Regions from separate parts of the Pseudomonas sp. VD-NE ins genome, predicted to be linked through region 2. Evidence: riboswitches for the same ligand, from Rfam matches in the RefSeq annotation. Region 2 holds a riboswitch; the other holds the start of a gene.
The links. A riboswitch is a leader RNA that binds a small molecule or an ion and turns the genes downstream of it on or off. The one in region 2 is predicted to bind manganese.
Positions count from the first base shown of each region.

Region 1: another riboswitch for manganese. It lies ahead of mntP (manganese efflux pump MntP); the one in region 2 lies ahead of RMV17_RS24540 (TMEM165/GDT1 family protein).

Region 1 covers NZ_CP134772.1:3,550,173-3,565,102, reverse strand. Annotated here, with positions in the region: gene RMV17_RS15935 (TonB-dependent siderophore receptor) at 1-1,884, opposite strand, end outside; gene yghU (glutathione-dependent disulfide-bond oxidoreductase) at 2,161-3,000, opposite strand; gene RMV17_RS15925 (hypothetical protein) at 3,126-3,614, opposite strand; gene RMV17_RS15920 (GFA family protein) at 3,714-4,124, opposite strand; gene RMV17_RS15915 (alpha/beta fold hydrolase) at 4,127-5,203, opposite strand; gene RMV17_RS15910 (LysR substrate-binding domain-containing protein) at 5,292-6,203, opposite strand; gene RMV17_RS15905 (DUF2798 domain-containing protein) at 6,354-6,602, shown strand; gene RMV17_RS15900 (cupin) at 6,606-7,112, opposite strand; gene RMV17_RS15895 (thiamine pyrophosphate-requiring protein) at 7,402-9,189, shown strand; gene RMV17_RS15890 (DUF72 domain-containing protein) at 9,260-9,976, shown strand; gene mntP (manganese efflux pump MntP) at 9,978-10,541, opposite strand; yybP-ykoY riboswitch at 10,551-10,720, opposite strand; gene RMV17_RS15880 (ATP-binding protein) at 10,786-12,159, opposite strand; gene RMV17_RS15875 (response regulator) at 12,156-12,818, opposite strand; gene RMV17_RS15870 (PepSY domain-containing protein) at 12,988-13,254, shown strand; gene RMV17_RS15865 (cytochrome b/b6 domain-containing protein) at 13,254-13,799, shown strand; gene RMV17_RS15860 (exo-alpha-sialidase) at 13,850-14,930, shown strand, end outside.
Region 2 covers NZ_CP134772.1:5,515,324-5,530,253, reverse strand. Annotated here, with positions in the region: gene RMV17_RS30225 (methyl-accepting chemotaxis protein) at 1-659, opposite strand, end outside; partial or broken gene RMV17_RS30220 (hypothetical protein) at 858-917, opposite strand; gene RMV17_RS24545 (M48 family metallopeptidase) at 2,359-3,177, shown strand; gene RMV17_RS24540 (TMEM165/GDT1 family protein) at 3,303-3,887, opposite strand; yybP-ykoY riboswitch at 3,977-4,099, opposite strand; gene RMV17_RS24535 (class I SAM-dependent methyltransferase) at 4,140-5,138, opposite strand; gene RMV17_RS24530 (2-hydroxyacid dehydrogenase) at 5,171-6,136, opposite strand; gene RMV17_RS24525 (LysE family translocator) at 6,378-7,007, shown strand; gene RMV17_RS24520 (helix-turn-helix transcriptional regulator) at 7,105-7,869, opposite strand; gene RMV17_RS24515 (MFS transporter) at 7,955-9,139, shown strand; gene RMV17_RS24510 (fatty acid--CoA ligase) at 9,286-10,968, shown strand; gene RMV17_RS24505 (DUF1302 domain-containing protein) at 11,306-13,195, shown strand; gene RMV17_RS24500 (DUF1329 domain-containing protein) at 13,223-14,587, shown strand; gene RMV17_RS24495 (LuxR C-terminal-related transcriptional regulator) at 14,880-14,930, shown strand, end outside.

The sequences.
Region 1 (14,930 bases), 2.0 Mb from region 2:
GCGCAGGTGTTGCAGCGGACCCTGGAAGCGGTACACGGTGGAGACCTTGAACAGGTGCTCAGGCGTGTCGGTATCGAATTGCTGATTGTTGTTGGCCGGGTTTTCGTCCTTGATGTAGTGCGTGCGGGTATACGTGTAACCGGCGCCCACCTGCCAGTTTTCGGTAAGGGCGCCTTGCAGTTCCATATCGACGCCTTGGCTACGCACCTTGCCCGATGAGTTGTAGCAGGTCATGACCGGGCAACCGAACTGGTTGTCGGCCAGGGTGGAGCGACCGGTCTGGTCCATCTGGAACACTGCCAGGCTGGCGTTGAGCGCGCCGTTGAAGTACTCGCCCTTGATGCCCACCTCGTAGTTTTCACCGACGATCGGCTCGAGGACTTTGCCGCCGAGATCCTTCTGGGTCTGCGGGGTGAAAATGTCGGTATAGCTGGCGTACACCGAGTGGTGATCGTCGAGTTTGTAGATCAGACCGGCGTATCGGGTGAGGTTCCTGGTGACTTTATAGTCGCCATCGGCAGTACGGTCATCGTAGTCGTACCAGTCGAGACGGCCGCCGAGGATCAGCGTCAGCGGATCGGCCAGGCTCAGGCGGGTGGTCAGGTATACCGCGTCCTGGGTGGTGACGTTGCGGGTTTTGCCATCCCGTACGAAATCAGGCTTCGGCGCGCCGATCGGCCAGGCCGTGGTGTACGGATCGTATTCCTTGGTGGTCGCGTCATATACGCGGTTGCTGGCGCCGACGACCAGTTCGTGGCTGCGGCCGAACGCTTCGAACGGTCCGCTGGCGAATACGTCGAGTGAGCGCTGCTTGTCGGTGTGATGGGATTGATAGGCCGTGGTTTCCAGCGGGCCAGCGTAACGCGACAGGTAGGTTCCGGAGAACTCGCCGTCAAGGGTCGACGAGGAGCCGGCGACGTGCAGTTTCCAATCGTTGTCGAAACGATGCTCGACTTCGCCGAACACGGTGTCGATCTGCAGCTTGCGGTTTTCCCAATCGGTGCCCGGGTAGGTCGAGCGGGGCAGATCGAGGTGGTGGCCATTGGTGCCCAGCGGCAGACCGCCCCAGAAATAGTTGGTCTGTTCGTTCTGCCGCGAGAAGCCGAAGGTCGCGGTGGTGCTGTCGCTGAGGTCCGCTTCACCGATGGCGTAGAACAAGCCATGGTCGTTCTCTTCCTTGTCGCGGAAGCTGTCGGCCCCTTGATAGGAACTGACCACTCGGCCCCGCAGGGTGCCGCTTTCGTTCAGCGGGCTGGAGGCGTCGATTTCGCCACGGTAGTCATCCCAACTGCCGGCTGCGCCAGTGAGGGTCACGCGCTGATCGGCGGTCGGGCGTTTGCGCACCAGGTTGATCGCCGCCGAAGGGTTGCCGGCACCGGTGACCAGACCGGTCGCACCACGGACGATTTCGACGCGGTCGAACATCGCCAGGTTCGGCTGCACCGCCATCGCGAAGGGCGAGTACGAACTCGGCAGGCCGTCGTACATGATCGTATCGATGTCGAAACCGCGCGCCTTGTAAGTCTGTCGCCCCGGGCCGCTGGCCTGACTGAGGAACAACCCCGGCGTGCCTTTGACCACGTCGTTGATGCTGGTCATGTTCTGATCGTCCATGCGCTGACGGGTGATCACCGTCACTGCCTGAGGCGTCTCGCGCATGGTCAGCGAGAGCTTGGTCGCCGTCTGCATCGGGCCAGTGGTGTAAGACTGGGTGTCTTCGGTGGTGCTGCTCATCTGGGTGGCGCCGATCTCGGTTGCGTCCAGTTCCAACGTGGCGGGCGTTGTTTCATCGGCCAGCGCGGGTGCGATGCTGGCCATGCAAAGGGTGAGGGCGAGGAGGTTAGGTGAACGGTTTGAACGGCGGTGAATGGTGCGAAACGACATCAATCTGCTTCCCCAAATGATACGAAAACGAATCTGGTGCAAGTGCTTGTAGGAATTATTCGCATTAGTGTGTCAGATCATTCCGGGTGAAGAAAGGCGTACGGCTCAGTTAGTTAACGAAATTTTCACATTCGAGCGGGCGCTCTGCGTCGCGGGTTGCCGCGGAATCGGGGTTTTCTGGCGGGCGAATAAAGGTGCAGCAGACCGATCACAAGGGGCTATGACCGGTGCTGCTGATGAGCCTTGCTCAGCGGATGAAGGTGACGAAAAGGGCTGTCAGTTTAAATCGGCGGCGTCGTGCCGCTCGGGCACTTGCGTCGCTTCATCGCCCCATGTGCGATTGACACGTTGCCCGCGAATGACCGCCGGCCGCTGGGCGATGTCCTCGGCCCAACGCTGCACGTGCGTGTATTCGTGAGCCGCGAGAAACTCGGCCGCCGAATAAACGTTGTTGCGCACCAGTTGCCCGTACCACGGCCAGACTGCGATGTCAGCGATGGTGTAGCTGTCGCCGGCCAGATAGGCATTTTCGGCCAAACGCCGGTCGAGCACGTCCAGTTGCCGCTTGGCCTCCATGGTGAAACGGTTGATCGGGTACTCCATCTTTTCCGGCGCATAGGCATAGAAATGCCCGAAACCGCCGCCCAGATACGGCGCCGAACCCATCTGCCAGAACAGCCAGTTCAACGTTTCGGCACGCCCGGCCGGGTCTTTCGGCAGGAAGGCACCGAATTTTTCCGCCAGATACAGCAGGATCGAGCCCGATTCGAACACACGGATCGGCGGCTCGACGCTGCGATCCAGCAACGCGGGGATTTTCGAGTTCGGGTTGATTTCGACAAAACCGCTGGAGAACTGATCGCCCTCGCCAATGCGGATCAGCCAGGCATCGTATTCGGCAGCGCTGTGCCCTAGCGCCAAGAGCTCTTCGAGCAGAATGGTCACCTTCACGCCGTTGGGCGTGGCCAGCGAATACAGCTGTAGCGGATGCTTGCCGACCGGCAAGGTCTTGTCATGGGTCGGCCCGGCAATCGGCCGATTGATGCTGGCGAACTGGCCGCCGGACGGGGCTTCGTTTTTCCAGACCTGGGGTGGAACGTACGGCGTTTTGCTCATTTAAGGGGCCTCATCGTTGGCAAGTGGAAAAAATACCTCGCTGATAATAGACAGGACACCACAGAACCCGCTGTGTATTCCAGAGGGCGATGGATTGAGCGGCAAGCGATGAGCGCTGGCAGTCGTCAGCTCGGAGGCGATTTGCTCTGCGATTGACCCGCCGTGTCATTCATCTTGTCTGCCTGACGGATATCGCCGCAGAAAATATCCACGTTGCCATCGGTCGCTGCGGTGCGTACCACGATGGCGTACTCGCCGGTCAACAACGTCGACAGGCTGACCGGGGCGCTGCGCGAAAAGGCCCAGCCGCGCACTGGCTGGCGTTCGGTGGTGACCTTGTCGTTCATCGCGTAGGCCACTGGCCCGGGCTGCGCGCAACTGCCCTTGTAGACGAACGCGTACAGACGCAACGGCAGCGAGGCGCCGCTGGGCGCACCGCTGATGAAGAAACTGAAACCGGTGTCCTTGCCCCAGTCGGCGAGCGTGACGTTGCCGATCTGTCCGCTGTTTTGCCGGGTGGCGGTCAACGGCACGCTGGTGCCGGGGTTCGAAGAGCCCGCACAGCCGAGCAGGCTGGCGGCCAAGAGCATGACCGTGAGTTTTATCGTTCTCATCGCTGGCCTCCTGAAAAGAAGAACTGCAACGAACCAGTTAAGCAGAAGGATTAACGCAGCGTGCGAGCACGCTCAGCGAGGATTGGCAGGTGATCAGCCTCAGCGCTGCGGCCATTGATCCTTGATTTCAAACCACGGTGCCTTCGACGTCACTTCGACGTGTTGCTGTTTTTCCGTGGTGTACGTCGTGTCCAGCGTACCCAACGCGACAGAGATCCAGCCGCTGTACTCGCCCTGATTGTTTGCCCAGAACAGCGATGAACCGCAGTGCGAACAGAACTGGCGCTGTACCGATTCAGAAGATTGATACGACTTGACCTGATCGGCGCCCTCCAACAACTCCAGATTCTGACGCAGCACGCTGCCATAGCTGGCGAATGCCGCGCCGTGACTTTTGCGGCATTGGCTGCAATGGCAGTGCGAAAGCGCTTTGGGCCGTGAGCGAATCTGGTACTTCACCGCTCCGCACAGGCAACTGCCCCGGAAGGTCTGAGGGGAGGGCGTGAGCATTGTTATCGGGGTTCCTGGTAAGTGATGGCTGGTTTCAAGCGGTCAGGTGACGGCGTCAGAAACCCGGTAATCAGGGAAATCACCTGTTGCTGGATCTCTGCGCGTGGGCGGCCGCCCTCGCCATCGGTGCAGATGATGCTGTCGCCCGGTACGTCTTTATCGAGCATGGCTACCGCGCCAGGTTTGCAGATCGCCATGAAGGTGAAATGACTGGCGTCGCTGATCTCGACCAGGCGTGATGAGGTTTTTGGCAGGCGTTTGGCGAGGTCGACGGATTCCAGCTGCGCGGGCAGTTCTTTCGACGGTACGCCGGTGGCGATCACCAGAATCGGCACGGGGTAGGCCGCCAGACTGGCGTCGGTCATTCCGCGCGACAGGCCCAGATCCAGTGAAACCACGGCAGTGATGCGCTTGTCACGCCAATCGGCGGCAAGCTGAGCTTTCGCTTGCGCCGTGCTTTCAGTGTTCATCTGTTGGTACGCCGTGCAACTGATCAATTGCGTTTGGACTTTGCAGTCGTCGGCAAAGCGCTTGGGGTCGAAGCGCGCACCGCCGCTTTCCAGCACCGTCCAGCCGCCGAGGGAATGGCCGATAACGGCAATTCGATCCTTGGCCACCGTGCCGAATTTACCCGGTTGCGCCGTCACCGCATCAATGGCGCGGCTGAGGTCAACGGGGCGTTGCCACAGTTGCGCCGCTGCATGTGGGCTGCGGTCGCGGCTGGTGGTGCCGGGATGGTTGACGGCGGCGACGATGTAACCCTGATGGGCCAGCGCACTGGCCAGCCACGTCTGGTTGATCCAGCTTCCGCCATAGCCGTGGGAAAGCACTACCAAGGGATGCTCGCCCGTGGCGGCTGGGGCGTCGAGCACCGCAGGGGCGCCGACGAAGACCGGGTTGTCGCCGAACAATTGGGGCGTCGCATCGGAGTTCGCACTCGGGTACCAGACGACCATTTCCAGCGGGCGTTCGTTGTGCGGATCCGCCAGCGTGGCGTACTGGAAACCGACGGGGCGGGTGTCAGCGAATACGTAGCTGCTCAAGCAGATCAATAGCAGAGCGCCAAAAGACTTTTTCATTGTTGTTATCTTCCGTGACGGGCAGGACGGGCGTGGTGGACTTTGCCCGATTTCGCGCACTTCGGCGAGCCTCTTTGAGCCCTGCGTCTTAAACATTTTCCATCGGCCAGCGTGTGGCCAGATGTGCCGTCAAATAGTCCAGAAAGGCTTTGACCTTGGTCGTCATCGCCGCGCGTTCCTGTACGCAGGCGTAGATGTCCATCGGCTGGACGACGCTGTGTTCAAACAGCGGCACCAATTGCCCGCTCGCCAGATAAGGCGCGGCGACGAACTCCGCCAGTCGAGTGACGCCGGCGCCATTGACCGCCATTTGCGCCAGCGCATCGATGTCATCACTGATGGCGGTGGCATTGATATTGGCGTCGAAATGCTTGCCGTCGCGGATAAAACTCCAGCGCAGAAAGCGCCCGTCCAGAGGATAACGAAACGCCAGGCAGGCATGGTTGTGTAAGTCATCTGGCGATTGTGGCCACCCGGCGCGCTGAAGATAAGCCGGTGCGGCGCACATGATGAAGGGCAGCGAAACGATCTTGCGCGCGACGATGCCGTCCTCCAGTTGCGGCTTGATCCGCAGGCTCAGATCGATGCCGTCCTGGATGTGATTGATCTTGCCATTGGTGGTCGAGAGTTCGATGAGCAGGCGCGGGTGCAGTGCGGCGAAACCGGCAATCAGCGACGCCAGTACATGGCGGCCGAACGCTGAGGTGGAGGCAATGCTCAGCCGGCCTTGCAGCTCGGTTTCATCGTGGCTGATCGAACTTTGCGCGGCTTCCAGATCGGCAGCGATGCGCCGGACTTTCTCGTAATACGCCGCGCCGTTTTCGGTGAGCGCCATGCTGCGCGTGGTGCGTTGCAGCAGACGTACGCCGAGGTGCGCTTCCAGCCGATTGAGCGTCTGGCTCACCGCCGCCGCACTGACGCCCAGCGTCTTGGCGGCGCCGACAATCGAGCCGGCTTCGACCACTTTGATAAAACTGGCAATCGCCGCTAACAGATTCATCCATGCCCCGTTGAGGGTTGATTCGTAAGTTCTGCTTTATAAAGTACCTGCGGTTGAGCGTCTAGTTACGCGGGGACAGCCTTGCTAACGTGCGGTCTCCCTGTCAATGGATGGAAAAGCCCTATGAATTAACCGACAAGCTCCGAAGCCTTGATCGTCAGTCGCCGCAAACTGTCGCCACGTGCCACACCGTATGTGTTTGCGCTGTACATGGCGACGATCATGGCGTTTCTGATGTCGCTGGTGATCACTGCCGCCAACTCCGGCATTGATAACGATTACCTGAATAATGCGTTGCACGCCTACAAGCTGGCGATGCCTGCGGCGTTCCTGTGCATCCTCATCGTGCGGCCGATTGTGATCAAACTGGTCGCATGGACGGTGCACCCGCATCACTGAGGATTACTCGCGCCAATATTGCCCGACCGCACCCTGGGCTCCCTGCACGGGATCGGTCTGCGGAAACGGCAACATCGAAATGCTTTCCAATTGCTCGCGATTGGGGGCTTCGCGACAGATATCGGCATGCTGGCCCGGCGGATAGGCTCCGACCACTAGAAAATCGTCGCTGCTACCCAAGTTGCAATGGCCGGTGCCGGCAGGCAGCAGCAACACATCACCAGCGCTGATCGGCACAACAGGCCCGTCGGGGCCGCCCAGCATCAACTGCGCATGGCCAGCTGCAATGCCCAGTACTTCATGGCCTTCGGTGTGATAGTGATGGAAGTCATAAACCCCGTAGCGCCATTGCGGCGGCCAGCCGTTGGCGCGGAAGGTTTGTTCGAACAGGGCGGCGGGATCGCTGCCGTTGAGTTCAATCGCTTGTGGGTAGATCAACACCGGCAGACGCGGGTTGTTCGGGACCCAGTCGTTGCGTTTCAGTAGCAGGGTTCGTACGGGCGTGGGCATGCTGTTCTCCAGATCTGACGTCTGTATTGACTGTTCTGGCGCATTCGCGAGCAGGCTCGCTCCCACATTCAGACCGCAATCCCCTTGTGGGAGCGAGCCTGCTCGCGAATGGCCGCGCCGCTTATTCAACGGCTAAAGGGTGGACAGCCACAACGCGCACTTGCCTCAGAAAAACTCGTCGAGCAATCAATCGAAACTTCGCCAACCACCCAACTGTCCAGACCCTTACACCTTCCGGCAGATGTTCTGCCGGGACAGCTCCATGCAGCGGAGAAAGACGAGGATCGAGATGACGATGACAGTGGGAGATTTTCTGGTTGAACGGCTCAGCGAGTGGGGTGTTACGCGGATTTTTGGCTATCCGGGGGATGGCATCAACGGTGTGTTCGGCGCGCTCAGCCGGGCCAAGGGAAAGATCGAATTCGTTCAGGCGCGGCATGAAGAAATGGCCGCGTTCATGGCCTCGGCACATGCCAAGTTCACCGGTGAGTTGGGTGTGTGCATCGCCACCTCCGGGCCAGGTGCCTCGCACCTGATCACCGGCCTCTACGACGCGCGCATGGACCACATGCCAGTGCTGGCCATCGTCGGTCAGCAAGCACGCACCGCGCTGGGCAGTCACTACCAGCAAGAGCTGGATCTGGTGTCGATGTTCAAGGATGTCGCCGGGGCATTTGTGCAGCAGGCGTCGGCACCTTCGCAGGTGCGGCATTTGCTTGATCGAGCGGTGCGCACGGCCGTGGGCGAACGGCGGGTAACCGCGCTGATTCTGCCCAACGATTTGCAGGCGCTGAAATACCAAGCACCGGCTCGCGAACATGGCACCGCGCATTCCGGGGTGGGGTACACGAAACCGAAAGTAGTGCCGTATGACGCCGATCTGCAGCGTGCCGCCGATGTTTTGAATGCGGGAGAGAAGGTCGCGATTCTGGTCGGAGCGGGTGCTTTGCAGGCGACGGATCAGGTCATCGCGGTGGCGGAAAAACTCGGCGCCGGCGTCGCCAAAGCGCTGTTGGGCAAAGCCGTGTTGCCGGACGATTTGCCTTGGGTCACCGGCAGCATCGGCCTGCTCGGCACCGAACCGAGCTACAAGCTGATGAACGAATGCGACACTTTGCTGATGATCGGTTCGGGTTTTCCGTACTCGGAGTTCCTGCCCAAGGAAGGTCAGGCGCGCGGCGTGCAGATCGATTTGCAGCCCGACATGCTCAGCCTGCGCTATCCGATGGAGGTCAATCTGGTCGGTGATTCGGCGGAAACCCTCGCTGCGTTGTTGCCGCTACTTGAACAGAAAACCTCAAACAAGTGGCGCAAGAAAGTCGAAGGCTGGCGCGGTAGCTGGGAGAAAACCCTGGAAAAACGGGCGATGGCCAAAGCCGATCCGGTCAACCCGCAAAGGGTGGTGTACGAGTTGTCGCCGCGCCTGCCCGATAACGCAATCATCACCAGCGACTCCGGCTCCTGCGCCAACTGGTTTGCCCGTGACCTGAAAATCCGCCGTGGCATGCAGTGCTCATTATCCGGTGGCCTCGCGTCCATGGGCGCCGCTGTGCCTTATGCGATTGCCGCCAAGTTTGCTTATCCCGAGCGTTCGGTCATTGCGCTGGTGGGCGATGGCGCAATGCAGATGAACAACATGGCCGAACTGATCACCGTCGCCAAATACTGGCGGCAATGGGCGAGTCCGAAATGGATCTGCGCGGTATTCAACAACGAGGACCTCAATCAGGTCACGTGGGAGCAGCGGGTGATGGAGGGCGATCCGAAGTTCGAAGCCTCGCAAAGCATTCCGGATGTGCCGTATCACTTGTTCGCCATCTCCATTGGCCTGAAAGGCATTTTTGTCGATCGCGAAGAAGACGTCGCCGCGGCCTGGGAAAAGGCACTGGCCTCGGAAGTGCCGGTGGTCATCGAGTTCAAGACTGACCCGAACGTGCCGCCATTGCCGCCGCACATCAAGCTTGAACAGGCGAAGAAATTCGCCACGACGTTGCTCAAGGGCGATCCGGATGAGGCCGGAGTGATCGTGCAAACCGCCAAGCAGGTACTTGGCGCGGTGTTGCCCGGCAAGAAATGACCGGTTAACACACAGGTTTGATCGTTCCCACGCAGAGCGTGGGAACGATCAATGAGCGGAAGGTGCACTGATGATTTTCATTGGCTGTGCAGGCTGGAGTCTGGGGCGCGAACATTGGCCGGAGTTCCCGGCGGAAGGCACGCATTTGCAGCGCTATGCGGCACGATTCAACGGCGTGGAAATCAACAGCTCTTTCTACCGTCCGCATCGTCGGCAAACCTATGAACGCTGGGCCGATGGCGTACCGGAAGACTTTCGCTTTTCGGTGAAAATACCCAAACACATCAGCCATGAATTGCGTCTGGCGAACTGCGAGTCAGCGCTGGACATATTTCTGGCTGAGTGCGGCGGGTTGGGAGATCGGCTGGGCTGCCTATTGGTGCAATTACCGCCATCGCTGGCGTTCGACGAAGCCGTCGCCGAAGCCTTTTTCACGACATTGCGTCAGCGGTTTTCCGGCGTCGTGGTGCTCGAACCAAGGCACGAATCATGGATCAGCGCCGAGCCGATGCTGATGACGCATCAGATTGCCCAAGCGGCAGTCGATCCCTCGCGCATCAGCACCGATGCTTCGCCAATCGGCTGGACAGACACGAAATACTGGCGACTGCACGGCTCACCGCGCATTTACCACAGCGCCTACGATTCCGCTTATCTGCAAAACCTCGCGCAAGCCCTGCAATCAGCGGCCGCGGCAGGTGCCGCGACCTGGTGTATTTTTGACAACACCGCCAGCGGTGCCGCACTCGGCAACGCCTTGACGCTGGCGACGCTGACCTGCGGTTGAATCAGACCGCCAGGTGCTCATACAGAATCGTTGCACCAACAATCATCAGCACCACGCCACCGACGATTTCCGCACGCTTGCCGACGACCGCGCCGAGCACTCGGCCGAGCATCACGCCAAGGGTCACCATGGTCATGGTCGCCAGACCGATCGCTGCCGCCGCGACCCAGATATTCACGTCGACAAACGCCAGACCGACACCGACGGCGAGGGCATCGATGCTGGTAGCAAACGCGGTGACCGCAAGAATCAGGAAGGAGTGCGAGCCCGGTTTTTCTTCTTCCTCTTCTTCGTGTTTCAGACCGTTGTAGATCATGTGCAGGCCGAGAATCAGCAGCAGGGTGAAGGCGATCCAGTGGTCCCATTCGGCGACCCAGCGGGTGGCCGCCTGGCCGATCAGCCAGCCGATGATGGGCGTGATGGCTTCGATCACACCGAAGATCAGACCGGTACGCAGGGCTTCAGTGAGACGCGGTTTGTGCAGGCTGGAGCCTTTGCCGATGGCGGCGGCGAACGCATCGGTGGACATGGCCAGAGCGAGGAAGATCAGGGAAACAGGATTCACGGGGGCACACTTCCAGTCGGGCTATGAGTCAACGACACAACCACACGCCCGACGTTAGGCATGGATGTGTCGTCGGTCTCACCAACCAAAAGGTGTTCGTACCACGGCGTGTTGCCGAGAATGTTGATACGAACGCTTCCGAAAGGCTCGGAAACAGGCTACTCCCCAACGAGGCTGCGGATCTTATGTGGGCAAACATGAAAATTTCGTCAAAACCACGGCATCGGCAATCAGGTTTGACAAGTCACGCCGGCCGCTCGTTGATGCGCAGTTCTGCGCACAAGCCGCCCCGGGGCAGGTTGTACAGCTGCAAGGTGCTGTCGATCTTGCTGACGATCATTTGCACAATCGCCAGTCCCAGTCCGGCGCCATTGGCGTGACCGTGGCTGTAGAAACGCTCGAACAGTCGTGGGTAATCCTCTTCGTTGATACCGGGCCCAGCATCTTCGACGCTGATGTACACCGCGCCGGATGCCTGCGGTTGGACCTGTACGCGCACTTCGCTGCCGGGCGGGGCGAAGTTCAAGGCGTTGGTGACCAGGTTCTGCAAGGCGATGGCGAGTGCGACCGGGTCGGTGTCGACCGGACAGTGCTGGTCTCCGTCGAGGATCAGTTCGACGTCTTTCTCCAGCGCCAGCGGCGCCAGTTCGGCGAGCTCTTCACGCACCAGCGCAGTCAGCTCCACCGGGCTTTTTTCCGGGTTGGCCAGGTGTGGCTCAATGCGCGCCATGGTCAGCAACTGGCTGGCGATACGGGTGGCACGATCCACCGCACTGACCAGAAACTCCAGCGCCTCCTCACGCTGTTGCGCGGTACTGGCAAGCTGTGCGTTTTGCGCATGGATGCGCAGAATCGCCAGCGGCGTGCGCAACTCGTGGGCGGCGTCGGCGATGAAGCGTCGCTCGCGCGCCAGCAGGTTGTCGATCTGCTGCAACAGGCGATTGAGCGCGGTTTGCATCGGTTCGAGGTCGTGGGGCAGGGGGCGCAAATTCAGCGGTTTGAGGGTGTCGGTGTTGCGCCCGCGAATGGTCTGCGCCATGGTCCGCAGCGGTTGCAGGCCCCAGCCGATGGCCAGCCAGATCAGCATCGTCAGCACTGGCACGCCGATCACGCTCGGCCACAACGTGTGACCGACGATGCGCTCGATCAAATCCTGGCGCATGTCATCGCGCTCACCGACCCAGATCAGCAGCCCTTGCTGCGAGTCCTTGAGCAGAAACGCGCACCAGTCGCGGCCGTTTTCCATCAGGTCGTGAGAACCGAAAGTGGTCGGCGGCGCCGGGAGTTCCGGCGCTTCGGCCGAGCGCATCAACAATTGCCCATCGCTTCGCCAGACCTGAAACGTCAAACGGGTTTCGTAGGGGTGCGCCGCCTCGCCATCACCGACCCGGCTCATCGCTTGATCGAAGGCCTGATGCAGTCGCTGCCAGTTGTTGTCGCCCGGTGCGCGTTGCGCCAGCACGCCTTGCAGCAGGCGTGCGCTTTGCGCCAGTTGGGCGTCGTAGACCTCTTCGATTTCGTGATGGCTGTCGCGCAGCACCAGCCAACTGATCAGCAGATCGCCCATCAATACCAGGATCAATACCGGCACCAGAATTCGCGCACGTATCGAGATCATGGTTTGACCGCCATCACGTAACCCACCCCGCGCACAGTGCGGATCAACTCGCTCGCAAGCTTTTTGCGCAGGTTGTGAATCAGCACTTCGAGGGTGTTGCTCTCGACCCGTTCCTGCCAGCCGTACAGCGCGCCGGACAGACGCTCGCGGGTGACGACTTTGCCGGGCCGCGCCATCAGTTGATGCAGCAGCTGATATTCCATCGGCGTCATCACTACTTCGTTGCCCAGCCAGGTGACTTGCTGGCTGAGCGGGTCGAGGCACACGCCGGCATGTTCCAGCACCGGTTGCGCGCGTCCCTGACTGCGCCGCAGCAACGCGCGGATGCGCGCCTTCAACTCATCGACATCGAACGGTTTGATCAGGTAGTCGTCGGCGCCGGCATCGAGGCCGGCGATGCGCTCGGCAGTGCCATCGCGGGCGGTGAGGATCAGCACCGGCAAGTCCTGTTGTTCGCTGCGCAGTTGTTGCAGCAAGGCCAGACCGTCGAGCCGTGGCAGGCCGAGATCAAGCAGCAGCAGATCGAAGCTTTCACTGCGCAGGGCATGCAGGGCACTGACCCCGTCCTGCAACCAGTCGAGGGTATAACCTTCGTTGCTCAGGGCAACGCGAATGCCTTGTCCGAGGGCACGATCATCTTCGACCAGAAGCAGGCGCATGGCGGTTCTCTGTTGGCGGAACGGGTTGGAATGGACGGCATCATGCCGCTACGCCGAGCGTCGTGGCAGGCCACCCGACGGGAAAGATGTAACGGTTCGTTGCCAACTAAGCTTTCGCTAAGGTTGCTTTTGCACAGTGAGGTCTTTCTCATCCAGCGAGAGTGATTCCATGCGCAAACTGCTGCTGTTGTCTTTGATCGTCGCCAGCCCGTTGGCCGTCGCCGGCCCGCAATGCACCACCGCCGAGCGGTCGCAATGGCAAGACCAGAAGGCCTTTCAGGAACAGTTGAAAGCCCAGGGCTACCAGATCAGCAAGTTCAAGGTCACCGACGGCAACTGCTACGAGATCTACGGGTTCGACAAAGACAAGCGCAAGGTCGAGATCTACCACGACCCGGTCAGCGGTAAAGCGGTCAAGACCGAGATCAAGGGCTGATGCCGAGCGCGTCCCTGCGCCTGTGGGATCCCGTAGTGCGGCTGTTTCATCTGTCGATTGCGGGCGTCTTCGTCGCCAATTACTTCTTCAATGAAGCGGGTGACGACTGGCATGTCTGGCTCGGTTATTACGCCATGGGCTGGTTGCTGGTACGCACGGTGTGGGGATTTATCGGGCCGCGCAGTGCCCGTTGGGCGGACTTTTGGCCGACCCCGACGCGCCTGCTGGCCCATGCGCGCTCGCTGCTCGCCGGGCGGCCCGAACATCGCCTCGGCCATTCGCCGATCGGCGCGCTGGTGATGATCCTGATGTTGCTGGCGTTGTTCACCGTGGGTCTCAGCGGCTGGGCGATGGAAGAAGTCGACGCCTTGTGGGGTGCCGATTGGCCGTTATCGGTCCACGAAACAGCGGCCGACAGTCTGCTTGTGCTGGTGTGCCTTCACATCGCTGCTGCCGTGTTTGAAAGTTTTCAGGTTCACGACAACCTGCCGTTGTCGATGCTCACCGGGCGCCGTCGCCGATTGCCAAATGATTCGACGCGCTGACAAGGACGTCTGCCCATTGTTAACCCTCCTGTCCTTGCCGCGAGCCCCTTATGCGTGCGTTGTCCTTTCGCTTGACGTTCATTCTCGGCAGCCTCGCCGTGTGCCTGATCTTTCTGGCCGCGTGGCGCAGTCATCCACCCCATGTGCTGGCGCCATTTGCGTTGTCGACAGCGCCGGTCGATGGCGCACTGCAAGCGTCGGAGCCGATGTACAGCAGCCGTTTCGTTTCCTCGCAACTGGATGATTTTGTGCATTCCTCTTCGGTCACCGCGCTGCCCGGCGGGGACCTGATGGCCGTGTGGTTTGCCGGCTCGCGCGAAGGCGCTGCCGACGTGCAGATCCGCACGGCGCGCTTTGATGCAAAAACGGCGGAGTGGGGCGCCGAACAGGTACTGGCCACCCGGGAGCAAACCCGCGACGGCACCCAGCGCTATATTCGCAAGCTCGGTAACCCGGTGATCGCGCTCGCGCCGGACGGGCGCTTGTGGATGTTCTACGTCTCGGTGTCCGTAGGCGGTTGGGCCACCAGTGCGATCAACGTGATGGTCTCTGCCGACATGGGTCGTGAATGGTCGACGCCGCGCCAGTTGATCACCTCGCCGTTTTTCAACATCAGCACACTGGTACGCGCGGCACCGGTGTTCCATGCCGACGGCTCGATCGGCTTGCCGGTGTATCACGAGTTCATGGGCAAGTTCGCCGAGTACCTGTACCTGAGCGCCGACGGTGCCGTGATCGACAAATTCCGCATCAGTCGCGGCAAGCACTCGTTGCAGCCGACCATCGTGCCGCTGGATGGCCGCCGCGCCGTGGCGATGCTGCGTTATGCCGGTGACACCCATCATCGCGTGTTGGCCAGCCGTACCGACGATGCGGGCCAGACCTGGAGCGAACCGTATCCGCTGGAGCCGGCCAACCCCAACTCCTCGCTGGCAGCGGTAGGCACGGCTGACGACGGTTTGCTGGTGGCGCTCAACGATCTGCGCGACGGGCGTTTCAAATTGAGCCTGTACGGCACCGATGCCAATCTCAACGACTGGCGCAGTGTGATCGAACTCGATCAGTCACCGGATCCGCTCGGTCAGCCGTTCTCGCCAGAGGCGTACAAGGCCATTATCGGAGAAGGTTTCC
Region 2 (14,930 bases):
TTGGTCAAATCGGCACTCGCCGAACTCGACTCATCCGCACCGCCCGCGACCTCATTGGCCACCTGTCCAATGTTGATCACGTTGCGATTGATGTCATCCGCCACCGCACTCTGCTCTTCCGCCGCGCTGGCAATCTGCGTGTTCATGTCGTTGATCACCGAAACCGCCTGAGTAATCGTTTCCAGCGCCTCAGCCGCTTTCGCCGCGTGCTGCACGCTTTCATCAGTACGGTTCTGGCTGTCCTCCATGACCCGCACCACATCGCGCGTGCCCTGTTGCAGTTGCTGGATCATGGTCTGGATTTCTTCGGTAGCCTTCTGTGTCTTCTGCGCCAGATTGCGCACTTCGTCGGCCACCACGGCAAACCCACGACCCTGTTCACCGGCACGTGCGGCTTCAATCGCCGCGTTCAGCGCCAGCAAATTGGTCTGCTCGGCAATCCCGCGAATGGCGGTGAGAATGGCGTTGATGTTCTCGCTGTCCTTGGCCAGTGTTTGCACCACGTCTACGGCTTTGCCGATTTCCACTGCCAGCACACCGATCGAGTTCGAGGTGTCACGAACAATCTGCATGCCCTGACTCGCCGCCTGATCGGCATGGCTGGCCGCTTGCGCAGCCTGCGTCGCGTTACGTGCGACGTCCTGCGCGGTGGCGGTCATTTCCTGTACCGCCGTGGCGACCTGATCGATCTCGGCCATTTGTTTTTGAATGCCGATGTTGGTGCGAATCGCGATGTCGGCCGTGTGTTCCGAAGAATCGCTGACGCTCTGCACCGACGTTACCACTTGGGTGATCATCGCCTGCAATTTGGCGAGGAAGGTGTTGAAACCCTTGGCGATCGAGCCGAGTTCATCGCTACGATCACTGCTCAAGCGTCGGGTCAGATCACCCTCACCCTGAGCAATGTCATTGAGCATCGCGACCATCTGTATCAGCGGTCTGGCGATGCCGTGGCCAACCAGCCAGATCACCAGCAAGCCGAGGCCGGCGATGAGCAGACCGACCATGGCCATGCCGAACGTGTCGGACTTGCGTTGCGCATCGAGGTCGCCCTGCAGCTTTTGCAGATCCGCCATTACCGCGTTCAAAGGCAATTGCAGCATCAGTGTCCAGCGTGCGTCGGTCTGGCCGATGCCGAATGGCAGGTACAGTTCGATGCGACCCTTGTCCTTGTTGACCGAGTAAGTCACTTCGCCGCGCTTGAGATTGGCCATGTTGGCGGTCTGCTCGGCGTCGAGAATATCGCTGACTTTTTCGCCGAATTTGCTCGGGTCTTTGGTGTAGGCGACGATCCGGCCGTTGCCGCCGATCAGGGCCATTTGCCCGGCGCCGCTGTACAGTTTCTGGTTGGCGCCGAGGAGCATTTCCTGAATGAAGTTCACCGATAAGTCAGCACCGACGATGCCCTGGAAAGTGCCGTTGAGCATGATCGGTTCAATGAAGGAGGCGAGCATGACGATCTTGTCGCCGACCTTGTACGGCGCCGGATCGATCACGCAGGCTTTCTTCGTTTCCTTCGAGCACAAGTAGTACTCGCTGGCGCGCACGCCGGTGGACAGGGTTTTCTGGTCGTCGACGTCGACCAGTTTGTCCAGGCCGAGGGTGCCGTCATCGTTGCGGAACCACCAAGGCAAGAAACGCCCGTTGGCCGCGTCGATGCCAACCACGCTGGTGCCGACGTAGGCCGCGTCGTTGTGGTCGAGGGCGTTCTTTTCCCAGCCGATGTAAGTGCCGAGAATCTTCGGGTTCTTCTCGACGTTTTCTTTGATCAGGCTGATCAACTGCTCGCGGCTGACGGTCAGACGCGGCTGGCCATCGGCGCCCGGCGTGCCGAGCAGGGCGTTGACCCGCACCAGGCCGCCGGCAATCAGCAGTGGCGCCTCGAGCTCGCGCTGGATCTGGCTGACCTGAGTCTGCGCCAGCGAGGTCAGGCGTTGTTCGATGACCTGCTCGAACTGCGCTTGCGTGCGCTGTTGCACCATCTCCTGCGTGCGCGCACCGGAGAACAGCGCATACAGCACCAGCGCGGCGACCACGCTGAGGACGATGGCGCCGGCCAGGGCGGCGACGGAAAACTGGATCGACTTGAACTTCATGGGAGCTCCGCACGCAAGAGGACGTCTGCGGTGATATATCGGCAGCCGGCATTGGGCCATGAGTGCGAGCCGGTGCAATTGAAAGCCGATGTCGCAAATGGATCTGTGCACGACGCAGTTGCTGCGGGCCTGGCGATCGCTGTGAATTTTTTACGACAGCTCAAGTGGAAAACGTCTGAAAGTCGCTGCAACACGTCCGTTGTATCTGGCGTCGATACAATTACCCGCCTAGGATACGCGCAGGTTTTCAGGGAGCTTTTGAATGAACAAGACATTGGTTGTAAGTGCACTGAGCGCAGCGCTGTTGCTGGCCGGTTGTCAGTCGGTCAACACCACCAATGGCGGCGCCGTGGGTGTGGAACGCAAGCAGTACATGTTCAGCATGCTGTCCTCGCAAGAGGTCGATCAGATGTATGCCCAGTCGTATCAGAAGACTGTCGGTGAAGCCTCCAGCAAGGGTGTGCTGGACAAGACCAGTCCTGAGGCCAAACGGGTTCAGGCAATTGCCAATCGCTTGATCGCCCAGGCGCCGAACTTCCGTCCGGATGCGGCGCAATGGCAGTGGGAAGTCAATCTGATCAAGAGCGACGAGCTCAACGCCAACTGTGGTCCTGGCGGCAAGATCATTTTCTACACCGGCCTGATCGACAGCCTGAAACTGACCGACGATGAAATCGCCGCGGTGATGGGCCATGAGATCGCCCACGCCCTGCGCGAGCACGGTCGTGAAGCGATGTCCAAGGCGTACGGGATTGAAATGGCCAAACAGGGTGCGGGTGCATTGCTCGGTCTGGGTCAGGACAGTCTGGCGCTGGCCGACACCGTGGCCAACTACGGCATGACCCTGCCGAACAGCCGTGCCAACGAAAACGAAGCCGACCTGATTGGTCTGGAACTGGCCGCACGCGCCGGTTACAACCCGAACGCCGCGATCACCCTGTGGAACAAGATGAGCAAGGCCTCGGAAGGTGCTCCTCCGGAATTCATGAGCACTCACCCGGCCTCGGCCAGCCGGATTGCCTCGTTGCAGGCAGCGATTCCGAAGGTCATGCCGCTGTACGAACAGGCTCCTAAATCCTGAGTCGGTGATCGTTCCCACGCTCTGCGTGGGAATGCCTCAAGGGACGCTCCGCGTTCCAAAAGGGACGCAGAGCGTCCCCGGCTGCATTCCCACGCAGAGCGTGGGAACGAGCGGGGTCGGCAGGGTTAAACCCAGCCACTGCTCTGCATCGCCTTGTACACCGCGACGATTGCCAGAATCATGAATGCCGAGGCCGCGAGGCGACGGATCAAGGTCAGCGGCAATTTGTCCGCAGCAAAGTTACCCGCCAATACCACTGGCACGTTGGCAATCAACATGCCCGCCGTCGTACCGATAATCACCAGCCACAGTTCCGGATATTGCGCGGCGAGCATCACCGTCGCGACCTGAGTCTTGTCACCCATTTCTGCAAGGAAAAACGCAATCAGCGTGGTCAGGAACGGCCCGAACTTGCGTGCGGTGCTGGTTTCATCGTCGTCCATTTTGTCCGGAACCAGCGTCCACAGCGCAGTGGCGGTGAAGCTTGCGGCGAGAATCCAGTGCAGCGTCGCATTCGAGAAGAAACTGCCGAACCAGGCGCCGACCGCACCGGCTGCTGCGTGGTTGGCCAGGGTCGCCGCGACAATGCCGGCAATGATCGGCCAGGGTTTGCGAAAGCGAGCGGCGAGAATCAGCGCGAGCAGTTGCGTCTTGTCGCCGATTTCGGCCAAGGCAACGATTGCGGTGGGAACGAGTAACGAGTCCAGCATCAGGATTTTCCTAAGGGGCGGGTCGACACGGCTATGACACGTACAGCCTTCCCGCCCCGGGTAAGGTGTGCGTGTCATAGGTCTTGTCAAACCCTGCGATCCGTCTGCTGCGGACGCTTGGGTCGCATACGCCATGATCTGAGGATCAAGTATGTTGACGTATGCCGGACGAGCTTGGCGCTCGTGGGAGACTACTCCCCTAGGACGGAGCGGATTCTGCCTAGGCAAATCCGTTTGGGCAAGAACAAATTTTCAGCCGCGCTTGGCCCGGTAAATCCGGAAACCATTGCCTTCAGCCTTGATCGCGCACACGCCAAGATGCTCTTCGATCAGCGGTTGATACTTGAGGAAACTGTTCGCCACCAAGCGCAGTTCGCCGCCGTTTTTCAGATGTTTCGCCGCTTTTCGCAGCAAGTTCTCCGTGGCGAAATAATCGGTATGCACGCCGACATGGAAGGGCGGATTGCTCAGAATCGCGCTCAAACCCATCGGCGCGGCGTCGATACCGTCCCCGGTCAGTACTTCAGCCTCCAGACCGTTGGCCGCCAGCGTCAGACGGCTGCTGGCAGCGGCAAACGCATCGACATCCAGCAACGTCACCTGATTGTGCGGGTAGCGACGTTTGACCGCAGCCCCCAACACGCCTGCGCCGCAACCGAAGTCGAGCAGATGGCCGCTCGGCAGTTTGTCCAGATGCTCCAGCAGCAGGGCGCTGCCGCGATCCAGTCGACCGTGGCTGAACACGCCCGGCAGGCTGATGACTTTCAACGGGCCTTCGGCCAGTGGCAGTTCATAAGTCTGCGCCAGGCTTTCCAGAGACTTGGCTTCTGGCGCGTTGGCCACGGTGACTTGCCAGAGTTGGCAGTGCCGCGCGCTGTCGAGTTTGCGCGGCTTGCCGAACGGGTTGAGCTGCTTGGACGCGCCTTCGATGCCGCTGCGTTTCTCACCGACCAGAAACACCTCACGTCCGGTCAGACGCGAAGCCACGGCGTTGAGGATGTAATCGGTCAGGTCCTTGGACTTGGGCAGAAACACCACGGCGCTGTCGAATTCCCGCTCCGGGATGTTCACGCCGAAATGGCTGCGACCTTCGAAGCGAGCGTCCAGCGCGGCTTGATCGCCGGCATGCCAGCACCAGCCGAATGCATTGGGCAAGCGCCCAAGCAAATCGTCGGCGGGCAAACCGGCCAACAACAACGAACCTTGAAACAACTCGGGCTGACGAAGCAGTACTTCACTGCGCGGATCCATAACTGCTCCTCAAAAAAAAGTGCCGCAGTTTATCAACTGACGACCCGCAGCGCCTTACCGCTGAAGAACGCCTGAGCGTTTTCGGTCAATTGGCCGACGATGCGCTGGCGTGCCTCGCGGCTGCCCCAGGCGTTATGCGGGGTGACGATCAGGCGTGGAATGTCCGCTGCGAGCAACGGATTGCCTTGGGTCGGTGGCTCGACGCTCAACACATCAGTGGCCGCGCCGCCCAGATGCCCGGCGCGCAGAGCGTCGGCCAGTGCCTGTTCGTCGATCAGGCCGCCGCGTGCGGTGTTGACCACGAAGGCGCCGGGTTTCATCGACGCCAGTTCGCGGGCACCGATGAAGTGCCGGGTGTGTTCGTTGAGCGGGCAGTGCAGGGTCAGGGCGTCGATCTGCGGCAACAATTCGTTCAACGGCAGACGATCCGGTCGAGCAGGGCGCCCGGGAATCTGCCCGAGCAACACGCGCATGCCGAACGCTTCGGCCAATCGCGCCACGGCGCCGCCGAGTTCGCCATGACCGAGCAGGCCGAGGGTTTTGCCCTCCAGTTCAACGATCGGATAGTCGAGCAGGCAGAACTGTTTCGCCTGCTGCCAGCGACCTTCGCCAACGGCTTTCTGATACTCGGCCAGACGCGTGGCGAGGTTGAGCAACAGCATGATCGTGTGTTGCGCCACCGACGGCGTGCCGTAACCCTGGCAATTGCACACGGTGATGCCCTGAGCGCGGGCGGCGGCGAGGTCGACGTTGTTGGTGCCGGTGGCGGTGATCAGGATCAGTTTCAGATCGGGGTTGGCGGCCATCGCGGCGGCGTCGATCAGGATCTTGTTGGTGATGGCGACTGTTGCACCTTGCAGGCGCTCGGCGACTTGCCCGGGCAAGGTCTGGGCGAACAGCTGCAGATCGCTGAAAGACTCGCGTAAAGGACTGAGGTCGAGGTCGCCGAGATCCAGCGAAGGGTGATCAAGGAATACCGCGCGGCGCGTGTTCGTCATCAACTGTACCTTTCGTGCTGTGAGCGTAGGGCGTAATCTGCCGAGCCTACCAGATGAAACAATTGGTTACTCAGTGCCAGAGGTACTCACAAGTCCTGTGGGAGCGAGCTTGCTCGCGAAGAGGGCGGATCAAGCGAATTGTGGTTGTCTGACACACCGCCTTCGCGAGCAAGCTCGCTTCCACAGGGAAAGCATCTGCGCCATGAGTCCGATTTGACCGATCAACTCCAGAGGAGCCCCCATGTACTGGACCGAGTTCTTGACCGTTGCACTGATCCACTTGCTGGCCGTCGCCAGCCCCGGCCCGGACTTTGCCGTGGTGGTGCGCGAGAGCGTGACCCACGGTCGCCGCGCCGGGACCTGGACCGCGCTGGGCGTGGGCACGGCGATTTTCCTCCACGTTGGTTATTCGTTGCTGGGGATCGGCCTGATCGTGTCGCAATCGATCGTGCTGTTCAACGCGTTGAAGTGGGCGGCGGCCGCTTACTTGCTGTACATCGGCTTCAAGGCGCTGCGTGCGCAACCGGCGAAAGTCGTGGCCGATGATCTGCACAAAGAGGCCGGCGTTCGCACGGCTCGCGGCGCATTCACGTCGGGCTTCGTCACCAATGGTCTGAATCCGAAAGCCACGCTGTTCTTCCTGTCGCTGTTCACCGTGGTGATCAACCCGCATACGCCATTGGCCGTGCAGGCCGGTTACGGGATTTACCTGGCGGTCGCGACTGCGTTTTGGTTCTGCCTGGTGGCTATGCTGTTCAGCCAGCAACGTGTACGTGCCGGTTTCGCCCGCATGGGCCACTGGTTCGACCGCACTATGGGCGCGGTGCTGATCGCTCTCGGCGTGAAAATCGCGTTTACCGAAATGCATTGATCTCACTGTGTAGGAGCTGCCGAAGGCTGCGATCTTTTGATCTTGATCTTAAAAAAACAAAGTCAAAAGATCGCAGCCTCGTTGCACTCGACAGCTCCTACACGAGTTGGCTGAGCTTGCTCAGGTTATTCAGATACTCGCGGGGATTTTCCCCAAGCAAACGGCGAAACATCGCGCTGAACGCCCGCGCGCTGCCGTAACCCAGGTCCTGCGCCACACGCTGCACGCTGTCCCCGGCGAGCAGGCGCGGCAGAGCTTCCATCAGGCGCAGTTGCTGGCGCCAGGCGTTGAAGCTCATCTGCAACTGTTGCTGAAACAGCCGCGCCAACGTGCGTGAGCTGGCGCCGACCTGCTGCGCCCAGTCTTCCAGCGTATTGGCATGATCAGGGGTGTGCAGCAGTGCCAGACAGATGTTTTGCAGGCGCCGGTCAGTGGGCATCGGAATGTGCAGTGGCAGGTTTTCCAGGCTCGCGAGTTCTTCGAGCATCAGTTGCTGGATCAGCGGATTGTCGGCATGCGGCGGCCCTTGCACGGCACGCAGGATCAGCTCGCGCAGCAGCGGCGTCACCGCCAGCACACAGCACTGTTGCAGGCTGGCGGGCGACAGCGCAGGCGCAATGAACAGCGAGCGCATCTGCACGTCGCCGCTCATGAAAATCTCGTGCGCCACCTCGGGTGGAATCCACACCGCGCGACTCGGCGGAATCACCCACGCCCCCGATTGCGTGACCACGCGCATGATCCCGCTGACGGCATACAGCAGTTGCGCCTCGCGATGCAGGTGCAGCGGCTGGTGCGCGCCGTCCAGGTAATCCCGGGGGTAGGCGCTCACCGGGCCGTGTTCGAAATGGCTGATTAACATGTCTGATTTGATGAGTTGCTTGGCAGGAATGCGCTTTACGGCCAACTTAGCATAAGCGCCACACAACAACGTAAAGCGTGCCGCCATGAATCAATCGAGAAACGTCATCCGCTACATCAACGCCGCCCATGTGATCGATCACATGTTCATGCTTATTTTTCCCGCCGCCGTGCTCGGCATGACTCAAGCGTTCGGTCTCGATTACGCCGCGCTGATCGGCCTGTCGCTGGGAGGTTTCATTGCTTTTGGCGCCTGTTCGCTACCCGCCGGTTGGCTGGGCGATCACTGGAGCCGGCGGCAGATGATGCTGGTGTTTTTCTTCGGTATCGGCGCTTCGGCGATCTTTACCGGCCTGAGCAACAGCCCGACCATGCTGGTGATCGGCCTGACCCTGATCGGTATTTTCGCGGCGATCTATCACCCGGTGGGCACGGCGATGCTGGTGGCCTACGCGCGGAATCGTGGCCGCGAAATCGGCATCAACGGTATGTGGGGCAATCTGGGCGTGGCATTTTCGGCGCTGATTACCGGGTTGCTGGTGGCGCAGTTCGGCTGGCGCTCAGCGTTCTTGTTACCGGGGGCGGTGGCGATTGTGCTGGGTTTTGGCTTCGCCTTGCAGGTGCGTGAGGAACCGATTCCGAAGCGTGCGCACACGCCTCTCAAGGGGGCCGCCGGCCAGCGCATTTCCATGGTTATGGTGTTCGGTGTGCTGGCGTTGGCCACGGCCACCGGTGGTGTGGTGTTCAACGCCACCACCATGACGTATCCGAAACTGTTTCAGGAGCGATTGCATGAACTGTTCGCTTCGCCGCAAACCCTCGGTGTGGTGGTCAGCCTGGCTTATGCCTTTGGCGCGGTCGCGCAGTTGAGCATCGGTCGAGTGCTGCACCGGGTCAGTCTGAAATGGCCGTTCATAGTGTTGACGTTGTGCCAGGCGCCACTGTTGTTTGCGCTGGCCTATGCCGAGGGCTGGGCAGTGATTGCGCTGGGTGCGGCATTCATGTTCGTGGTGTTCGGTCAGGTAACAGTCAACGATGCGATGGTTGCCAACTTCGTCGCCCCGCAATGGCAATCACGGGTGTTCGCCCTGCGTTACTGTTTATCGTTCGGTGCCAGTGCGACGGCGATTCCGCTGATTTCCTATGTCGAACCGCGCCATGGCTTCGTAGGCCTGTACTTGATTCTCGCGGGTTTCGGCGCACTGACCTTCCTCGCGGCAGTGGTTTTCCCACGGACGCCTTCTGAAGAGGCTGTAGGCCAAACTGCCTGATAGATAGCGAATACCGGCAAATGCTGGCGCAAAGCTAGTATTTGTACGGCTTTGCAAATCATTCCTTTGGCTGATTTGGCTGGCGTATAAGGGTTCTAGAGTACCAATCTCTACGCCAACACCGTGCAGTCAGAAAAGGGATTCTTATGTTGCAGACTCGCGTCATTCCCCCGGCCGATGGGGCCTACCAGTATCCATTGCTGATCAAACGGCTGCTGATGTCCGGCGCCCGTTACGAGAAAACCCGCGAGATCATCTACCGTGACCAATTGCGCTACAGCTACCCGACGCTGATCGAGCGTGTGGCACGGCTGGCCAATGTGCTGACGGCGGCCGGTGTGAAGGCCGGTGACACCGTGGCGGTGATGGACTGGGACAGTCACCGTTACCTGGAATGCATGTTTGCGATTCCGATGATCGGCGCGGTGATTCACACGATCAACGTGCGCCTGTCGCCGGAGCAGATCCTCTACACCATGAACCATGCCGAGGACCGCTTTGTGCTGGTCAACAGCGAGTTCGTCGGGCTGTATCAGGCGATCGCACCGCATTTGACCACGGTCGAGAAAACCCTGCTGCTGACTGATCTGCCAGAGAAAACCGCCGATCTGCCGAACCTGGTCGGTGAGTACGAGCAACTGCTGGCCGCCGCCAGTCCACAGTACGACTTCCAGGACTTCGACGAAAACTCGGTCGCCACCACGTTCTACACCACCGGCACCACCGGCAACCCGAAAGGCGTGTATTTCACCCATCGGCAATTGGTGCTGCACACCATGGGCGTGTCGACCATCATGGGCTCCATCGACAGTGTGCGCCTGCTCGGCACCAACGATGTGTACATGCCAATCACGCCGATGTTCCACGTTCACGCCTGGGGTCTGCCGTACGTGGCGACCATGTTGGGCCTGAAACAGGTATATCCGGGGCGTTACGATCCGGAGTTTCTCGTGGAGCTGTGGCGCAAGGAAAAGGTCACCTTCTCCCACTGCGTGCCAACCATTTTGCAGATGCTGCTTAACGCCAAAGGCGCACAGGGCACCGATTTCGGCGGCTGGAAGATCGTCATTGGCGGCAGCGCGCTCAATCGCACTCTGTACGAAACCGCCAAGGCGCGCGGCATTCAGCTCACGGCGGCCTACGGCATGTCGGAAACCGGGCCGCTGGTGTCCTGCGCGCACCTCAATGATGAGCTGATGGCCGGCACTGAAGACGAACGCACCACCTATCGGATCAAGGCGGGTGTGCCGGGGCCGTTGGTGGAAGCGGCGATTGTCGATGCCGAGGGTAACTTTCTTCCGGCCGACGGCGAGACCCAAGGCGAGCTGGTGCTGCGCGCGCCTTGGCTCACCGAGGGCTATTTCAACGAACCGCAGAAGGGCGCCGAGCTCTGGGCTGGCGGCTGGTTGCACACCGGCGACGTCGCCACGCTCGACAGCATGGGCGTGATCGACATCCGCGACCGCATCAAGGACGTGATCAAGACGGGCGGCGAGTGGATCTCCTCGCTGGATCTCGAAGACCTGATCAGCCGTCACGTCGCGGTACGCGAAGTAGCGGTGGTGGGCATCGCTGATCCGCAGTGGGGCGAGCGCCCGTTTGCCTTGCTGGTGATCCGCGAAGGGCATGTGATTGGGGCGCGCGAGCTCAAGGAACACCTCAAGCCGTTCGTGGAATTGGGCCACCTGAGCAAGTGGGCGATCCCGAGTCAGATCGCCCTTGTTACCGAAATTCCCAAGACCAGTGTCGGCAAGCTCGACAAGAAGCGTATCCGCCTCGACATCACCGAATGGCAGGCCAACAACAGCACCTTCCTCTCGACACTTTGAGTGTCTGCTGGCGCGCCGAAACCGGCGCGCCAGACCCACCAAGCAAGCGCTTGGCTTGTGAAATCGAAAAAATCAGCCATCCTTGCCGTGCCGACATGCGTCGGACTGGCGAAAGGACTGTTCCAGAGTGGCCGGCAGCTGCAAATCACACTTTAGAGGGATCAAGCAGTACCACCTGCTGGCTATAGTCCGCTCAAGGATTTTTAAGAACGGGGCACACGCACAAAACGGGGCGATGCATCTTTGGAGTGACTTCGGGCTGTCTCTGGCACCCGGTCCTTCAGGCGTTTTTAAAAGTACTCACTGCCATAACAATAATGCACATGGAGTAGCGTCGATGACCTCAGTAAACCAGTTCTGGCGCCGGGCGAAACTGCCTCTGGCGGTCAGTCTTGCCTCCTCGCTCGCCGGGCCCGCATTCGGCGTCAGTTTCAACGTCGGTGAAATCGAAGGCCAGTTCGACTCATCCCTGTCGATCGGTGCCAGTTGGTCTACTCAGAGCCCGAACAAGAACCTCATCGGCGTCAACAATGGCGGCCACGGTCTGTCGCAAACGTCCGATGACGGTCACGCCAACTTCAAGAGCGGTGAAACCTTTTCGAAGATCTTCAAGGGTATCCATGACCTTGAACTGAAATACGGCGACACCGGTGTGTTCGTCCGTGGCAAATACTGGTACGACTTCGAACTCAAGGATGAAAGCCGCGAGTTCAAGGACATCAGTGATTCGGGTCGCAAGGAGGGCGCCAAGTCGTCCGGCGGGCAGATCCTCGACGCCTTCGTCTACCACAACTACTCGATCGCCGATCAGCCGGGCTCCGTGCGTCTGGGCAAGCAGGTGGTGAGCTGGGGTGAAAGTACCTTCATCGGCGGCGGCATCAACTCGATCAACCCGATCGACGTGTCTGCATTCCGTCGTCCGGGCGCCGAGATCAAGGAAGGCCTGATCCCGGTCAACATGTTCTACGTGTCCCAGAGCCTCACCGAAAACCTTTCGGCCGAAGCGTTCTATCAACTGGAATGGGACCAGACCGTCGTCGATAACTGCGGCACGTTCTTCTCGCAGCCGGACATCGTGGCCGACGGTTGCAACGACAACCTGCGCGTGCTGAACAAGCGTTCGCAAATCCCGGCCGTGGCCCTTGGCCCTTTGGCGGCCAATGGCGTCAGCGTCAACGAAGAAGGCGTTCTGGTGCGTCGTGGGCCGGATCGCGATGCCCGTGACAGCGGTCAGTGGGGCGCGTCCTTCAAGTACATGTACGAACCGCTCGACACCGAGTTCGGCGCCTACTTCATGAACTACCACAGCCGTGCGCCGATCTTCAGTGCCACCGGTGCGCCGCAATCGGTCTACAACACCGCGCGCGCGCTGCCAGGGCCATTTGCGGCACTTGCACCGCTGCTGGTCGCGGGTAACTCGAACTACTTCATTGAATACCCGGAAGACATTCGTCTCTACGGTCTGAGCTTCTCCACCACTCTGCCTACCGGTACGGCGTGGAACGGTGAGATCAGCTACCGTCCGAACGCGCCGGTACAACTGAACTCCACCGACATCCTGTTCGCCGGCGTGCGTCCGATCGGCGGTGCATTGACCAACGCTTCGATACTCAATGGCGTGCCGGGTCAGGATCTGCATGGTTACGAGCGCAAGGAAATCACCCAGATCCAGACGACGTTCACGCACTTCTTCGATCAGGTCATGGGCGCCAGCCGTCTGACCCTCGTCGGTGAAGTCGGGGCAACCTACGTCGGCGGGCTGGAAAGCCGTTCCGACAAGCGTTATGGCCGCGATCCGGTGTATGGCCCGGGCGAGTTGCCGGCCACTGGCACCACCAACACCTGCGCCAACATTCTCAACGCCAGCACCATCAACGGTGCAGGGCCGGGTTCGCCGCAGAACAACCGCAGCCGCAATTGCGACAACGACGGCTTCACCACGTCAATGTCGTGGGGCTACCGCGGTCGCGCCATCTGGGAATACAACGACGTCTTCGCCGGTGTGAACCTCAAGCCGAACGTGGCCTGGTCCCACGACGTCAGCGGTTACTCGCCAGGCCCTGGCGGCAACTTCGAGGAAGGTCGCAAAGCGGTCAGCCTGGGTGTCGACGCCGAGTACCAGAACACCTACACCGCGAGCCTGGCGTACACCAACTTCTTCGACGGCAAGTACACCACTGTGGATGACCGCGACTTCGTTGCGCTCAGCTTCGGCGTGAACTTCTAAGCACTGCATTTCAGGACGAACGAATTTATGAAAATAACAAAGAGTCTGTTCCACGCCGGTGTTCTGGGCCTGTCGCTGCTGGCGACCGGCGTCATGGCCGCGGTGCCTGCTGCCGAAGCCGACAAACTGGGCAAGAGCCTGACGCCGATGGGCGCTGAAATGGCCGGTAACGCCGACGGTTCGATCCCGGCGTGGAAGCCGCTGCCAAAGAACGCCGGCTCGGTCGACAGCAAGGGGTTCCTGTCCAATCCATACGCCAGTGAGCAACCGCTGTTCACCATCACGGCGAAAGACGTCGACAAGTACAAGGACAAGCTGGCGCCAGGTCAGTACGCGATGTTCAAACGTTACCCGGACACCTTCAAGATGCCGGTCTACCCGTCCCATCGCGGTGCGACCGTGCCGGATGACGTGTTTGCCGCGATCAGGAAAAACGCCACCACCACCAACCTGGTGTCCGGCGGCAACGGTCTGGAAAACTTCGATACCGCCGTACCGTTCCCGATTCCGAAAACCGGTGTGGAAGTCATCTGGAACCACATCACCCGCTATCGCGGCGGCAGCGTGACCCGTCTGGTGACCCAGGCGACACCTCAGCCGAACGGCTCGTTCAGCCTGGTGTACTTCCAGGATCAGTTCGTGTTCCGCGACAAGATGAAGGATTACGACCCGAAAAACCCGGGCAACATCCTGTTCTACTTCAAGCAGAAAGTGACCGCGCCGGCACGTCTGGCCGGTGGTGTGCTGCTGGTGCACGAAACTCTCGATCAGGTCAAAGAACCACGTTCTGCGTGGGTCTACAACGCCGGTCAGCGTCGGGTGCGTCGTGCGCCACAGGTGTCCTATGACGGTCCGGGTACTGCGGCGGATGGCCTGCGTACTTCCGACAACCTCGACATGTTCAACGGTGCTCCGGATCGCTACGACTGGAAGCTCGAAGGCAAGAAAGAGATGTACATCGCCTCGGACAGCTACAAGCTCGACGATCCGAAACTGAAGTACGCCGACATCATCAAGGCCGGTCACATCAACCAGGATCTGGCGCGTTACGAGCTGCGCCGCGTCTGGCATGTGGTTGCCACCTTGAAAGAAGGTCAGCGTCACATCTACGCCAAACGTGACTTCTACATCGACGAGGACACCTGGCAAGCCGCCGTGATCGATCACTACGATGGTCGTGGTCAACTGTGGCGCGTCGCCGAAGCGCACGCCGAGAACTACTACGACAAGCAAGTGCCGTGGTATGCCCTGGAAACCCTCTACGACCTGCAGTCCGGCCGCTATCTGGCACTGGGCATGAAGAACGAAGAGAAGAGTGCGTATGACTTCGGCTTCACCGCTACCACCAGCGATTTCACCCCGGCCGCACTGCGTCAGGATGGTGTTCGCTAACCCGCTGTAAAACCGAGGCCGCATCCTCGTGAAAACGCCCCGACTGGTTCGGGGCGTTTTTTTTGCTTTTGTAGGAGCTGCCGAAGGCTGCGATCTTTTGACTTTGACTTTTCAACGGCAAAAGGCAGATCAAAAGATCGCAGCCTTCGGCAGCTCCTACAGGGGGGGGAGCCACAGGAGGGTGTAGCCTTTTTGTAGCCATTTGTAGCAGCAACCTTCATAACGGGTTCGTTTAAGGCTAGTCTGCGGACATCTGCAACGCCGCCAACAGCAATTCGAACAAGAGCCGGCCATGACTGATCTGTCCCCACTTCCGGGTCCCGCAAGTGTTGCCGTCGCGGCA